DNA from 3 places in the Arthrobacter sp. SPT-J7 genome. Region 1 is predicted to be linked to each of the others. Evidence: riboswitches for the same ligand, from Rfam matches in the RefSeq annotation. Region 1 holds a riboswitch; each other region holds the start of a gene.

Region 1 (5,256 bases):
CGCCCGAATGTTCCACTATCTGCCCCAGTATCACCTCGAGGACGACGCTTGAGTGCACTGAATGCTACGAAGATTCCAGTCCGGTCACCAGGAGTCTTTCCTTGCTCCCCGCATCACCTGCCGTGCTGCGTGCCCGATTATTGAGCTGTACGTTGGGTAGGCGAACTTCACGCGTGCGAGGGTGGCTACGTCTGTGCCGGCTGCCATCGCGGACGCAACCGCCTGGATGACCTCCACAGCATTCTCGCCAACCGCGTGAGCACCGAGTATCAGCTCACGGTGCCGGTCGGTGACCAGCTTCAGGAAGCCTTGCTCCCGGTCATCAATGATGGGACGCTCCACTGATCCATAGGGAACGACGACGACGGCGCACTCCGCGTCGCGTTCCCTCGCCTTCGCCTCGGTGAGGCCTACGCCGGCATAGTCCGGGTCCGTGAATCCGCCCTCAGGCAGCAGGTGGTGCGGCGTGGTGCGGTGCGCTCCCAGGACGGCATTCTCTGCGGCAGTCTCACCCTCGAAGACCGCAGCCTGCACCAGCATGGACGTTCCGTTCGCGTCTCCAGCAACAAAGATGTGCGGAACATTGGAGCGAAGGTAGTTATCCACCGGGATGGCTCCTCTCCCAGTGGCGACGCCGGCCGCTTCCAAGCCAAGGCCGGCGATGTTCGCGGGCCAGCCGACAGCCATGATCACTGTACCCACCTGTGCCGAGTGCGCGCCGTCCTCGCCATGCCAGCGGATCCTAAGGCCGCCGTCGTGCTCCTCAATGCCGTCCACACCACGAATGCCGACGTTCACGTGCACGCCCCGGGAGCGGAAACCTTCCGTGACCGCCATGGAGACGTCGTCATCCTCAGTGGTGAGGATGCGCGGTGCGAGGTCCAAAAGGGTAACCTGCGATCCAAGGGCATCGAAGATCGTAGCCAGCTGCGCCCCGGTGTGCCCGCCGCCAATGATGGCGACGGAGCCGGGAAGTTCAGGAAGGTCCAATACTTCGTGAGGAAGTGCGGCGTGGTCGGCGCCCGGGATAGGGAGCCTCCGTGCACTGCCGCCTACGCACAGGATGATGGAAGCGGCGGTGACCACTCGTCCGTCAATCGACACTTCCTGCGGCCCGGTAAACTTCGCCTCCCCTTCAAGGAAGGTGATCTGCAGTTGTCGCATAGTGCCGCTGTACGCCTTGGCATCCAGCACGCGGTCTACGGTTGCGCGGACCCGGCGGACCAGTTGCGGCCAGTCCACCGCAGGCTCGTGCACCACAATCCCGTAGTCCCGGGCAGTGCGCACTTCCCGGTACAGCCGGGCCGTTTTCGCCAGCACACGCGTGGGCACACAACCCGAGTTTACGCACGTGCCGCCCAACCGGGCACGCTCGACGACGGCGGTGCGTGCCCCCAGCTCCGCTGCCCGTGTTGCTGCGGCCATGCCCGCCGGCCCGGCGCCGATCACCAGCACATCAAAATCCATAACGGCCTCCCTGGCACCATCCTGCCCCATGGGTAGGCATTGCGTCAGGGTCACATAGGAACTGCTACTGCTGGCTTTGGTCAATAACGCAGAAGCGGTTCCCGTCCGGATCGGCGAGCACCACGAAGTCGGAGTCCTCCGGATACAGGTCCCAGCCGACCCTCTGGGCACCGAGCGAGATCAGACGTTCCACCTCTGCTGCCTGATCGTCCGCATACAAATCCATGTGGATGCGGGGGTGGTCCTGCACGGGCGTTTGGCTCAGCATGAGTGCCAACTGCGCTCCCGGGCCTGACGCCGGCACGAGAATTACCCAGCTCTCATCGCCGGGCTCACGGGGGACGTAGCCGAGGGCGGCGTGCCAAAAAGCTGTAGCGTGGGCGACGTCATTGACGCCAAGAACGGTGCTGCCGATGGTCAACATCCGCCCAGCCTAGTCACCGACGCCGTCGTCTGTCCCGGGCTGCGGGGCAGCTATTGGCAGCACCGCTACACTCGCCTCCATGGGGGAAAACAACACACCTGACGCACATAAAACGCCGAAACTTGCCCGCCTCCGCGAAGCCGTCCTGCCGATAGCGGCCCTCGCCGTGGTGCTGGTGGGGTGCTTCGTCGCGTGGAACAACAGCCGGAATGTCAGCTTTGGCTGGTTCGCCTACGCGCCGCTGAGCAACGAGCCCTTCAGCGGAAGCGGCTTGGCATTCGTTACGCCAGGGACGCGGGCAGGCCTGGCAATCGCCGTCGCGGGTTTGCTCGTCCTGGCATTCTGGGCCGGGTACCGCATCGGCACAAAAGCCAGCACCAAGAACCCCCGACCTGTCCTCAGGTGAGGGCATGACGGCGGCTCCTCCCGCCGTCGTGATCCCGCCTGCAAAGCGGACCGTTTTGCATCCGGCCCCCTAACCCGGTATGGTGTGAGCCGTGTCACCCACCAGTGACGCGTGCTTATGATCTGCGGCGGGAGAGTCCTGCCGGTACGTTCTGCAGGCGCCGTAGGAGCAAATCCTCCCCAGGAATCTCTCAGGCCCACGTACCGCCGCGGCAAGGCAACTCTGGAAAGCAGTCCGGGCAACCGGGCTCACCGACGGTGCAAGTGGCGTCCTGCCGGCAGCAGGGCAACGCAAAACTCTCAGGTCCAATACAGAGCGGGGAGGAACCCGAATCAACGTGGTGCTTAGGCACCATCTGAATTATGGAGTTCCTCTCATGACGGTTCATTCGTCCCCAACCACCTTCGCGGACCGCCATATCGGCGCGCGCCGCCAGTCCGATGTCGACACGATGCTGAAGGCCGTCGGCTACGACAGCCTCGATGGCCTCGTCGACAGCGCGGTCCCCGATTCCATCCGCCAGGACAAGCCCCTCACCCTCGAGGCCGCCCTGAGCGAAGTCCAGGTCCTCGCCGAGTTGCGCAAGCTTGCCGGCAAGAACAAAATTGCCGTGCAGATGATCGGCCAGGGCTACCACGACACCGTGACCCCGCCGGTGATCCGCCGCAACATCCTCGAAGCCCCTGCCTGGTACACCGCGTACACCCCGTACCAGCCGGAAATCTCGCAGGGCCGGCTCGAAGCGCTGCTGAACTTCCAGACCATGGTCCAGGACCTCACCGCGCTCCCGGTGGCCAACGCGTCCCTGCTCGACGAAGCCACCGCCGTCGCCGAAGCCGTGCTGCTGATGCGCCGCGCCAACAAGTCCAAGACCGCCAGGGACGGCAAGACCGTCCTCGACGCCGACCTCCTCCCGCAGACCATCGCCATCGTGCTTGGCCGCGCCGAAGCCCTCGGCTTCGAGGTGGAGATCGCCGACCTCACCAACGGACTGTCCGGCGGCGACATCAACGGCGTCGTTCTCCAGCAGCCCGGCGTCTCCGGCCGGGTCTGGGACCAGTCCGCAATCATCGCTGAGGCAAAAAACCGCGGCGCCCTGGTCACCGTCGCCGCCGACCTCCTGGCCCTCACCCTCATCACCCCGCCGGGCGAGCAGGGCGCGGACATCGCCGTCGGCTCCACCCAGCGCTTTGGCGTGCCGCTGTTCTTTGGGGGACCGCACGCCGCCTACATGGCCGTCCGCCAGGGCATGGAACGCACCCTCCCGGGCCGCATCGTGGGCGTTTCCAAGGACGACGCCGGTGTCCCCGCCTACCGCCTGGCCCTGCAGACCCGCGAGCAGCACATCCGCCGCGAGAAGGCCACCTCCAACATCTGCACCGCGCAGGCCCTGCTCGCCATCGTCTCGTCCTTCTACGCCGTCTACCACGGCCCCGACGGCCTGAAGGCGATCGCCGAAGCCGTCCACAACAACGCCCGTGCCTTGGCCACCACGCTGAGGATCGCAGGCCGTGAACTGGTGTCCGACACCTTCTTCGACACCCTCACCGTCCGCGTGCCCGGCAAGGCTGCGAAGGTCATCACTGCCGCCGAAGCAGGCGGCATCAACCTGCGCCTCATCGATGCGGACACAGTTGGCGTGTCAGTTGATGAAACCACGACGCCGGAGGTTCTCTCCGCGGTGGCCGTCGCCTTTGGTGCCGGTCCGGTTGTTGAGGCTGCCGGGTTTGGGCTGCCGGAGTCCGTGCTGCGCAGCTCCACGTATCTGCAGCACCCGGTGTTCAACACCCACCGGTCCGAAACCCAGCTGCTGCGCTACATCCGCCGCCTCTCGGACCGGGATCTCGCGCTGGACCGCACCATGATTCCCCTCGGCTCCTGCACGATGAAGCTGAATGCCACGGCCGAGATGGAAGCCATTTCCTGGCCGGAGTTCGCCTCGATCCACCCCTTCGCTCCTGACTCCCAGACCGAGGGCTGGCGCGAACTCATTGCCGGCCTGGAATCCGACCTCGCCGAAATCACCGGCTACGACCAGGTGTCCATCCAGCCCAACGCCGGTTCCCAGGGCGAACTCGCAGGTTTGCTGGCGATCCGCGGCTACCACCACTCCCGCGGCGACCAGCAGCGCAACGTCTGCCTGATCCCGGCCTCCGCTCACGGCACCAACGCCGCGTCCGCAGTCCTCGCAGGCATGAAGGTGGTTGTGGTGGCCACCGCCGCTGACGGCACCATCGACCACGCCGACCTTCAGGCCAAGATCGAGGCCCACAAGGACGTCCTCTCGGCCATCATGATCACCTACCCGTCCACTCACGGGGTGTACGACTCGGATGTGCGCGAGGTCTGTGATGCCATCCACGCTGCCGGCGGACAGGTGTACGTGGACGGCGCGAACCTGAACGCCCTCGTCGGTTTGGCACAGCCGGGCAAGTTCGGCGGCGACGTGTCCCACCTGAACCTGCACAAGACATTCTGCATCCCGCACGGGGGCGGTGGACCCGGCGTCGGACCTGTTGCTGCGAAGGCGCACCTCGCGCCGTTTATGCCGGGAGACGCCAACAAGGCCGCACAAGATTCTGGCCCTGCCGGACAAAAAGGCGTGGCGATCTCCGCTTCCCGCTTCGGTTCGGCCGGCGTGCTGCCGATTTCGTGGGCGTACGTGAAGCTCATGGGCGGAAAGGGCCTCACCGAGGCGACCAGGTCCGCACTCCTGGCTGCGAACTACGTTGCCGCACGGCTCGATGAGCACTTTCCGGTTCTTTACACGGGGGAGAGCGGCCTGGTGGCGCACGAGTGCATCCTGGACCTGCGCGACCTGACCGCCAAGACCGGCGTCACCGCCGAGGACGTGGCCAAGCGCCTCATCGACTTCGGCTTCCACGCCCCCACGCTGTCCTTCCCGGTGGCGGGCACCCTGATGGTGGAGCCCACCGAGTCCGAGGACCTCGCGGAGATC
Region 2 (5,256 bases), on a different contig from region 1:
GGAACATCGTGGGAACCAACTTCCGCGATCTGCACCTGCAGTTGGACGAGATCGTTGACGCCGCCCGCCAGTTTGCTGACGATACCGCCGAGCGGATGCGCGCGCTGCACGCCCTCCCGGACGGACGCAGCTCCACCGTGGCAGAATCAACCAGTCTCGCTCCGTTTCCTGAGGGCCTCATCAGCACCAAGGATGCCATCGAGCGGATTGTCGCAGCCCTGGAAGCCGCCGTGGGCACCATGCGGAAGGTCCATGACGAAGTAGACGAGGAAGACCCCACATCGGCCGACCTCCTGCACGAGTTCATCGCCAGGTTCGAGCAGCTCGCCTGGATGGTGAATGCCGAAACCATGAAGCCGACGGCAAGCGTCACAGCGCCCGACGCTTAGCAGCCAGCAACGCACCACGCACAGCCTTTCAGCGCCCGGCCCGGACACGAAGTCCGGAGCCGGGTGCTGTTTTTATGCCTGCCTGCGCGGGTCTCCCATGCGATCTGCGTCCCTACTGCGCCTTGGGCACCTTGCGGAGCACGACGGCGGCCAGGACTGCCGCCGTCGCCATCAGCACCAGCCCGATCGCGGCGGTGACATGCACGCCGGAGTCGAAGGCGGAGCCGGCGGCATGCCGGACGGCGTCGGCCAAGGGCGCCGGCAAGCCAGCCGCAAGTTCCATTGCCCCCGCCAGGGTTTCGCTGGCATGCGCAGTCCCCTGGCCGGCGGCGGCCTCGACCGCCGCGGCAGGAAGCTGCAGGTTCTGCTGGTAGGAGGCGGTCAGTATGGAGCCCAGGACGGCCGTCCCCAGCAGGGCGCCCACCTCATAGCCTGTCTCCGAGATCGCCGAGGCTGCCCCCGATTTTTCAGCCGGGACGCTGCCAAGGATGAGGTCATTGGAGATCGTTTCGGCCGTTCCCACGCCCAGGGCAAGGACCAGCAGGGCGGCGAGCAGCAGTGCCGGACCGTTGGCATGGTCGCCGAACGTCACCATGCTGTAGCCTGCGGCGCTCATGGCCAGACCGGTGCCCACCACGAAACCCGGCCGGACCTTTCGCACTACGGGCACCACCGCGAGGCCCGCCACAACGGTTGCCACCAGCGCCGGAATCATTGCCGTTCCCGCAGCTGAAGGGGACATGCCCTCAAGGAGCTGAAGGTGCTGGGCCAGGAAGAGAATGAAGCCGTTGAAGGAGAACAGGGCCAAGACGTTGGCCGTGATGGCCATGCTGAACACCCGGTTGCGGAACAGGGACATGTCCAGCAGCGGGTTCTTCAGCCGCTGCTGCCGCCGGACAAAGGTGGCACCCATTGCCAGGCCGAATGCCAGGGTGCCCAGGGCCAGCGGTCCGGCTCCTTCGGTGGCGAACTCCTTGATGCCGTAGACCACCGGAACCATGGTGAGCAGCGAGAGCGGGATGCTCGGCCCATCCACCCGCCCAGGTGTCGGGTCTTTGGACTCCGGGATGAATGCGGGTCCGAAGGCCAGCAGGGGCAGCATGATGGGCACGGCCACCAGCAGTACTGCTCCCCACCAGAACTGCTCAACGAGCCAGCCGCCAAAGATTGGGCCCAGGGCGGCGCCGCCGGAAAACCCGGCGGCCCAGATGGCAATGGCCAGCCGCCGACGGTTGGGATCCACAAAAATGTTGCGGATCAGGGACAGCGTGGAGGGCATCAGCATGGCGCCGAAGAAACCCAGGGCTGCGCGGCCGGCAATCAGCCAGCCGGCGCTGGGGGCGAAGGCTGTTACTGCTGATACGGCTGCAAAGCCAATGCTGCCGATGATGAGGAGCCGCCGGCGTCCAATCCGGTCGCCCAGGCTGCCCATGGCCACGAGCAATCCGGCCAGAGCCAGCGGATAGGCGTCCACAATCCACAGCAGCTCCACTCCCGAGGTGCCCAGCGCACTCGCGATCGCGGGCAGCGCGAAGGCCAGGGCGGTATTGTCCACGGCCACGAGGAGGACCGGGAACATCAGCAGCCCGAGCGCAAGCCAGTCGTGCCGCGTGCCCCTTGCCGGGTCTGCGGCGGTCGGGGGAGTGCGGGTACGTGCTTGCTGGGAGGAGGTGGACGTTGTCACGCGATAACTATACCGTCCAGACGGTATAGTTAAGAAATCAACTGCTGGAGATGCATGATGGGAAGCATGCCCCGAAAACCCGTAGCGCGAGATGCAGTACTCGATGCCTTTGAAGAGCTCCTGATCGATGTGGGCGAGAGGGCGGCGACGCTGGACGCCGTGGCGAAGCGGGCCGGCGTATCAAAGGGCGGCCTGCTGTACCACTTCCCCAACAAGGAAGCGCTGATCACCGCCACCCTGGAGCGGTTGGACCGGCTGGCAGGAGAAGACCTCGCCGCCATGGCGGCCGCCCCCGAGGGGGCCGCGGCCTACTTCATCCGGTCATCCCTCTGGTCTGATACCCCGATGGACCGTTCTTTTGTAGCTGTGACGCGACTCGCCGAGGTGGCCCACGAGGATGCCCGCCGCCGCTTCGCAGTCATCCAGCAGCAATGGCTGGACCTGATCGGCAAGGACGTGGGCGCGGTGATGGCAAAGGCCGTGCTTTATATGGGGGATGGGTTGTACTTCAACGCCATGTGGGAAAGCGGGCCGTCCGGAAACGCCGGCGACAGGCAGGCGGAGGTCGACGAACTCCTGGCCGCCGTAGAGAGGCTCAGAGGCTAGCCAGTATTTGCTCCTGAGCCCGCGGCGTAGGAGAATTACTCCATGTGTGGGCCGTTGCCGGCCGCCAGGAAAACCCAAATGAATAGCCTTTGATCTGCGGCGGGAGAGTTCTGCCAGAAGGTACAAGCAGGCGCCGTAGGAGCAATACCTCCCCAGGAATCTCACAGGCCCATGTACCGCCGCGGCGAGGCAACTCTGGAAAGTAGCAGGCTGTCCGCCTGGCATCCGGTTCCACGGATACTTGGACTGCTGTGCTCACCGACGGTGCAAGCGGGGCCAGCGGATGCAGGCAACGCGGAAACTCTCAGGTCCAATACAGAGCGGGGAGGAACCCGAATCGATGCGGCGTACCCTGATGCCGCCTTAGCTATGGAGTTCCCCGTGACTGTATCTCCGGCCCCCGCCTCTCCGGCTATTGCCGCCCCGGCTGCTGCCACCTTCGTTGACCGCCATATCGGTGCCCGCCGCGAGGCCGACGTCGACACCATGCTCAAGGCCGTGGGCTACGACACCGTGGACGCGCTGGTGGATACCGCCGTTCCCAAGGACATCCGCCAGGACTCCGCACTGGAGCTGACGGGCGCGCTGAGCGAGGTGGAGGCGCTCGCTGAACTGCGCGGGCTGGCCGCCAAGAACAAGACCGCCGTTCAGATGATCGGCCAGGGCTACTACGACACCATCACGCCGCCGGTGATCCGCCGCAATATCCTCGAGGGTCCGGCCTGGTACACCGCGTACACGCCCTACCAGCCCGAGATTTCCCAGGGCCGGCTCGAAGCGCTGCTCAACTTCCAGACCATGGTCCAGGACCTGGTGGGCCTGCCCATCGCCAACGCCTCCCTGCTGGATGAAGCCACGGCCGTGGCCGAGGCCGTGCTGATGATGCGCCGGGCGAATAAAAACAAAGACGTGCGCGACGGCAAGACGGTGCTGGACTCCGACTGCCTGCCGCAGACCATCGCCATCGTGAAGGGCCGTGCCGAGGCACTCGGCTTCGAGGTTGAGGTCGCGGACCTCTCAACGGGACTGCCCGACGGCGCCATCAACGGCGTCGTCCTGCAGCAGCCCGGGGCTTCCGGCCGGGTGTTTGACCACACCACTGTGATCGCCGACGCCAAGGAGCGCGGTGCCCTGGTAACCGTTGCGGCCGACCTGCTCGCCCTGACCCTCATCACGCCTCCCGGTGAGCAGGGCGCGGACATCGCCGTCGGCTCGGCGCAGCGCTTCGGTGTCCCGCTGTTTTACGGCGGCCCGCACGCCGCCTATATGGCAGTCCAGAAAGGCTTGGAACGCTCCATGCCCGGCAGGCTGGTGGGCGTCTCCAAAGACTCAGCAGGGACCCCGGCATACCGCCTTGCCCTGCAAACCCGCGAGCAGCACATCCGCCGCGAGAAGGCCACCTCCAACATCTGCACAGCGCAGGCCCTGCTGGCCATCGTGGCCTCGATGTACGCCGTCTACCACGGACCCGAGGGGCTGAAGGCGATTGCGCAGTCCGCCCACGCACATGCCAGGACCCTTGCCGCTTCGCTCAAGACCGCCGGCCTGGAGGTAGTGCACACCAGCTTCTTCGACACCGTCACGGTCTCCGTTCCCGGCAAGGCGGCGGGCATCATCGCCGCAGCAGAGGCCAAGGGCATCAACCTGCGCAGCATCGACGCGGACACGGTGGGCTTCTCCACTGATGAAACGACAACCCGGGAAATTGTCGACGGCGTCCTCGCCGCCTTTGGGGCAGGGCTGGTTGAGGTGACGGACGGGTTCGGCCTGGATGCCGCCGTCCAACGCTCCTCCGACTTCCTGCAGCACCCGGTGTTCAACACCTACCGTTCGGAAACACAGCTCCTCCGCTACATCCGCAAGCTCAGCGACCGGGACCTGGCGCTGGACCGCACTATGATTCCCCTCGGCTCCTGCACGATGAAGCTGAATGCCACGGCCGAGATGGAAGCCATCTCCTGGCCCGAGTTCGCCTCGATCCACCCGTTCGCCCCGGACTCGCAGACCGAAGGCTGGCGCGAACTGATCGCGGACCTGGAAGCGCAGCTCACCGAGATCACGGGCTACGACCAGGTGTCCATCCAGCCCAACGCCGGTTCCCAGGGCGAGCTCGCCGGTTTGCTGGCGATCCGCGGCTACCACCACTCACGCGGTGACCAGCAGCGCAACGTCTGCCTCATTCCCGCTTCGGCGCACGGCACCAACGCCGCTTCCGCTGTTCTTGCGGGTATGAAGGTGGTTGTGGTGGCTACCGCCGCTGACGGCACCATTGACCACGCGGACCTGTATGCCAAGATCGAGGCCAACAAGGACGCGCTGTCCTGCATCATGATCACCTACCCGTCCACGCACGGCGTGTATGACGCCGACGTGCGCGAAGTCTGCGACGCCATCCACGCCGCCGGCGGCCAGGTCTACATTGATGGCGCCAACCTTAACGCCCTCGTCGGTTTGGCACAGCCGGGCCAGTTCGGCGGTGACGTGTCCCACCTGAACCTGCACAAGACTTTTTGCATCCCGCACGGCGGCGGAGGGCCCGGCGTCGGACCTGTTGCTGCGAAGGCGCACCTGGCACCC
Region 3 (5,256 bases), on a different contig from region 1:
AGCGCGGTGGACATGGCCCGGCCCCAGTCATGCGGATTCTTGCTGTTGGCCGCGGCAGACGCAGTATAGGTGGCGTTCATCCGGGCACCATACATGGCGTTCATCCGGGCACCTCCTGACTGCACGTTTAGAACCTGCCGCACGACGCTGTGCTGCAGGTCTCATTAGAGTAGCCAGCGGCCTGACCCCGATCCACCTTTTCACGTACATTACTTATATGTGACGCCAGTCATAACCCCACGCGGCAGGAGGTCTTCATGGTGGGCAGCACGGCCGATCGGGCGGAAGAGATGGACAAGGCCGTCCAGAGGGTACGGGACGAGATTCTGTCCGGCGGGCTGGCACCTGGCACTCCGGTGACCGTGTCCGGACTCGCCAGCAGGTTTGGCACCGAAAACGCTCTGATGCACGACGCGGTCGCAGCCCTCGCGGAAGAAGGTCTGATTGAGGCGACCGGGCATGAACACCGCATCGTCCATCTCGGCCGGCACCAGGCTGTCCAGCTCCTGGACGTGATGGGCGTGGTGCTGGTGGCGCTGTTTGAACGAGCTGCCCCGAGGTTGTCGCCCGAGGAGATCAGCAGAATGGCCACGTTGGCGGACGATCTGCGGACCGCCCTGCAGCACGAAGACATGCTTGGGTCCCACCGCGCCATCGGCGGCCTGGTGGACATCATCCTGCAGGCAGGCAACCATCAGGAACTGCGGGAAGTGAACACCCATGTGCTCGGCCGTTCCCTGGCCCGGCTGCACCTCTTCCAACATGCCATCGCTTATCCCATCTGGACCGACGGCTGGGACGAGACGGTGCAGTACTTGCAGCGCGGCCAGCCTGACGCTGCCGTGGAAAGGCTCCGCCGGACGTTCTGGATCCTCGCCGAAGAACTGGCGCCGGAGAGTTCGTAGCCGGTCTGCGGGTCTGCCGGGAGGCGGCCCGGTGAGGGGATAAGGTGAAACCCGGCCGAAATGCTTCGGCCGTCCCCGCCCGGCCGCTCGACCCCATGGACCAAGCTTGACCTCGACCGCACAACAGACTGCCGATACCCAACCGCGGGACCGCTTCCGCTCCAACCCCAGCCCGGCACCCCGGAAGCCCAGCCCGTTTGCGGGCCGCCTGACAGTGCTCGCCGGCATCCTCTTGCTCGCGCTGAGCCTGCGGCTGGCCGTTTCCGGCGTCTCGCCGGTGCTGGCAGACATGGCTGCGGATCTGCCGTTCGGTACCGCCTCCACCGGCGTGTTGGGCATGCTGCCCACCGCGGCCTTCGCCGCCGCCGGGTTCGCCGTGCCGGTACTGCTGCGGAGGCTCGGGTTGGAACACCTGTTGCTGGTGGCAATTCTCATGGCCGCGGTCGGTCAACTCGGCCGGGCGATGGCCTCCGACGTGCCGTCGTTCCTGGTCCTGTCCGGCGTGACCATGGCCGGCTACGGCATCGGCAACATCCTGATGCCGCCGCTGGTGAAGCGTTATTTCCCAGACCGGATCGGCCTTGTCACGGCGCTCTACGTGACGCTGCTGGCGGTCAGCACCGCGCTCAGCCCGCTGCTGGCCGTGCCGCTTGAGCAGGCTGCCGGCTGGCGTTTCTCGATCGGGGTCTGGGCGGCCGTGAGCGTGGCGGCCCTTGTGCCGTGGCTGGTGACTGCGTGGACGGAGCATTCCCGGCGCAAAATTTCCCGCCTGGTGCTGCAGCCCTATCGCCCCGGCGGTTTGGACCCGCTTCAGCCGGCTCACGGCGACGGCGCACGGCCGCCGCTGGGCCATGCCGCGGCGGACCCGGCGGGTGTTGGCGGAGCGAGTGCAACCGGTCCCGCGCCGGGTGACGGGGGAGCGGCCACAGCCGCAGCCACCACTACCAGCACGACGGCGGTGCGCGTCTGGCGATCGCCGCTCGCCTGGGGTTTGGCCCTGGTGTTCGCCGGGACCTCGTCCAATACCTTTGCCATGTTTACCTGGCTCCCGCCGCTGCTGGTGGACAGCGGGATGCTGCCGCCGATGGCCGGCACCATGCTGGCCTACTACGCCATCCTGGCCCTGCCGACCAGCCTGTTGGTGCCGCTGATCGCGGCGCGGTTGCGCAATCCGCTGGGCCTGGGCCTGCTCTTCATCGGCTTCTACGTGGCCGGGTACGCCGGCCTGCTGCTCTCGCCGTCGTTCGGTACCTGGCTCTGGATCACCTTGGCCGGCTTGGGCCAGGGCACCTTCGCCCTGGCTTTGCTGCTGGTCAACCTCCGCACCCGAACCACCGCCGGCGCCGGAGCGCTGTCCGGGTTCGCGCAAGGGATCGGCTACACCGTCGCCTGCGCCGGCCCGCTGGCCTTCGGACTGCTGCGCGACGTCAGCGGCGGCTGGGGTGCGTCCTTCGGCCTGTTGGGCGCTGCCCTGCTTCTCCTGGCGGTCGGCCTGGTCATCGTGGGGCGCCCCCGGTATCTGGAGGATTCCCTCCGGAACTGAAGCGGCGGCCCGTTCCGCGGCCAGCCGGGCGCCGGTAGGCTGACGGCAGAGTCCGCCACGAGGAGGCGCCATGAAGTTCAATGACCTGCTGGCCGATGCCTACGGGCGGATCCAGGAACGCGTCCACCACGTGCTGGAAGGCTTGGACGCCGACCAGTTGGCTGCCCAACCCGGCGGCGACAGCAACTCGATCGGCTGGCTGGTCTGGCACCTGACCCGCATCCAGGACGACCACATAGCTGACGTCGCCGGTACCCAGCAGTACTGGCTTGCCGGCTGGTCGAAGCGCTTCAACCTGCCGCTGGCCGAGAAGGACCATGGTTTCGGCCACACGCCCGAACAAGTCGCGGCGGTGCGGGTGGAATCGGCCGACTTGCTCCGCGACTATTACGACGACGTGCATGCCGGCACGCTGGCCTACCTGGCCGGACTCACCGAGGACGATCTGGACCGGATTGTCGACACCCGGTGGGACCCGCACGTGAAGCTGGGCGTCCGGTTGGTCAGCGTGATGGACGACTGCATGGAACACATCGGCCAGGCCGCGTACGTGAAGGGCATGCTCGCCCGCGGCGAAGTCTAGGAACCGTCACCACCTTGTTGCCCGGGGGTGGCTCGACTACCATTCAAGGAGTTAGAAACAACTGCATACAGCCTTCGACATGCGGCGGGAGAGTCCTGCTGAGCACTAGGTCAGCAGGCGCCGTAGGAGCAATACCTCCCCAGGAATCTCTCAGGCCCCTGTACCGCCGCGAAGAGGCAACTCTGGAAAGCAGCCGGACCGTTCGTGGACCGGCTCACCGACGGTGCAAGCAGGAACCGGCTCCCGTGCCGTCCTGCGGAATCTCTCAGGTTCAGCCACAGAGCGGGGAGGAACCCTTCACTACCGGCATGGCCACCCCATGGCGGAGATTAACTGGAGTTCCTCAATGACGGCTAAAGCCAACCTTGCCACCCGGCCCGGCAGCACTTCCTTCGCAGACCGCCACATCGGCCCGCGCCGGAACGACGCGGAAGTCATGCTCAAGCAGTTGGGCTACGCAAGTGTCGACGATCTCGTGGACGCTGCGGTGCCCGCAGACATCCGCCAACAGGAACCGCTTGCCCTGCCCGAGGCGCGCAGCGAGGCCCAGGTCCTAGGCGACCTGCGGGCCCTGGCTGCCAAGAACGTGATGGCCGTGCAGATGATCGGCCAAGGCTACTACGACACCATCACTCCGCCAGTGATCCGCCGCAACGTCGTGGAGGACCCGGCCTGGTACACCGCCTACACCCCGTACCAGCCGGAGATCTCGCAGGGCCGGCTGGAAGCGCTGCTGAACTTCCAGACCATGGTGCAGGACCTGACCGCACTGCCGATCGCCAACGCCTCGCTGCTGGACGAAGCCACCGCGGTGGCCGAAGCCGTGCTGTTGATGCGCCGCTCTAACAAGGCCAAGGCCGCCGGCAAGACCGTGCTGGACGCGGACCTGCTGCCGCAGACCATCGCCGTCGTCAAGGGCCGGGCCAAGGCGCTGGACTTCGAGGTAGAGGTGGCTGATCTTTCCGCCGGGCTGCCTGAGGGCGACATTTCCGGCATCGTGCTGCAGCAGCCGGGAGCCTCCGGCCGGATCTTCGACCACGCTCCGGTGATCGCGCAGGCCAAGGAACGCGGCGCCTTGGTCACCGTGGCCGCGGACCTGCTGGCCCTGACCCTGATCACGCCGCCGGGCGAGCAGGGGGCGGACATCGCCGTCGGCAATACCCAGCGTTTCGGCGTCCCGCTGTTCTTCGGCGGCCCGCATGCGGCCTACATGGCGGTGCGCAAGGGACTTGAGCGTTCGCTGCCCGGCCGCCTGGTGGGTGTCTCCAAGGACGACGCCGGCCGCCCCGCCTACCGCCTGGCGCTGCAGACCCGCGAGCAGCACATCCGCCGCGAGAAGGCCACCTCCAACATCTGCACCGCGCAGGCGCTGCTCGCCGTGGTGGCCAGCATGTACGCGGTCTACCACGGCCCCGAGGGGCTGAAGGCAATCGCGGAGCACGCCAACCAGGCCGCCCGCACCCTCGCCGGGGTGCTCACCGGCGCCGGCTTCAGCCTGGCCGCCGACCAGTTCTTCGACACGCTCACGGTCAAGGCGCCGGGCAAGGCCGCGGAGATCGTCGCGGCCGCCGAGGCCAAGGGCGTGAACCTGCGCCATATCGACGCCGACCAGGTGGGCATTTCCACCGATGAAACAACGACGGCGGAGCACCTCGCCTTGGTTGCGGAGGCGTTCGGCGTGGAGGACGCAGCCGGCAAGATTGCCGAGGCCGCTGCCGGGCCGCGCTTTGAGCTGCCGGAAGACCTGCTGCGCAGCTCGTCCTACCTGGACCACCCCGTGTTCCACAGCTACCGCTCGGAGACCCGGATGCTGCGCTACCTTCGCCGGCTGTCCGACCGCGATCTGGCGCTGGACCGGACCATGATCCCGCTGGGCTCCTGCACCATGAAGCTGAATGCCACGGCGGAAATGGAAGCGATGACCTGGCCGGAATTTGCCTCCATCCACCCGTTCGCTCCCGCCAGCCAGACGGCCGGCTGGCGCGAACTGATCGCCGACCTGGAGGAACGCCTCGCCGCGATCACCGGCTACGCGGGCGTTTCCATCCAGCCCAATGCCGGCTCGCAGGGCGAATACGCCGGCCTGCTCGCCATCCGCCGCTACCACCTGGCCAACGGTGACGACCAGCGCGACGTCTGCCTGATCCCCGCCTCGGCCCACGGCACCAACGCGGCCTCGGCCGTGCTGGCCGGCATGAAGGTGGTGGTGGTCGCCACCGCACCGG

What was found. Region 1 has a riboswitch for glycine ahead of gcvP (aminomethyl-transferring glycine dehydrogenase). Riboswitches for the same ligand answer to the same signal wherever they lie in the genome.
Region 2: another riboswitch for glycine. It lies ahead of gcvP (aminomethyl-transferring glycine dehydrogenase); the one in region 1 lies ahead of gcvP (aminomethyl-transferring glycine dehydrogenase).
Region 3: another riboswitch for glycine. It lies ahead of gcvP (aminomethyl-transferring glycine dehydrogenase); the one in region 1 lies ahead of gcvP (aminomethyl-transferring glycine dehydrogenase).

What each region holds. Positions count from the first base shown of each region.
Region 1 covers NZ_JBNHFF010000034.1:14,173-19,428, reverse strand. Annotated here, with positions in the region: gene AC5RWX_RS20445 (dihydrolipoyl dehydrogenase family protein) at 85-1,467, opposite strand; gene AC5RWX_RS20440 (VOC family protein) at 1,532-1,891, opposite strand; gene AC5RWX_RS20435 (hypothetical protein) at 1,971-2,297, shown strand; glycine riboswitch at 2,416-2,513, shown strand; glycine riboswitch at 2,515-2,621, shown strand; gene gcvP (aminomethyl-transferring glycine dehydrogenase) at 2,674-5,256, shown strand, end outside.
Region 2 covers NZ_JBNHFF010000124.1:343-5,598, reverse strand. Annotated here, with positions in the region: gene AC5RWX_RS26285 (Dps family protein) at 1-389, shown strand, start outside; gene AC5RWX_RS26280 (MFS transporter) at 502-2,073, opposite strand; gene AC5RWX_RS26275 (TetR/AcrR family transcriptional regulator) at 2,140-2,679, shown strand; glycine riboswitch at 2,770-2,868, shown strand; partial or broken gene gcvP (aminomethyl-transferring glycine dehydrogenase) at 3,049-5,256, shown strand, end outside.
Region 3 covers NZ_JBNHFF010000001.1:572,804-578,059, forward strand. Annotated here, with positions in the region: gene AC5RWX_RS02685 (hypothetical protein) at 1-104, opposite strand, end outside; gene AC5RWX_RS02690 (GntR family transcriptional regulator) at 258-905, shown strand; gene AC5RWX_RS02695 (MFS transporter) at 1,012-2,448, shown strand; gene AC5RWX_RS02700 (mycothiol transferase) at 2,519-3,031, shown strand; glycine riboswitch at 3,107-3,207, shown strand; gene gcvP (aminomethyl-transferring glycine dehydrogenase) at 3,378-5,256, shown strand, end outside.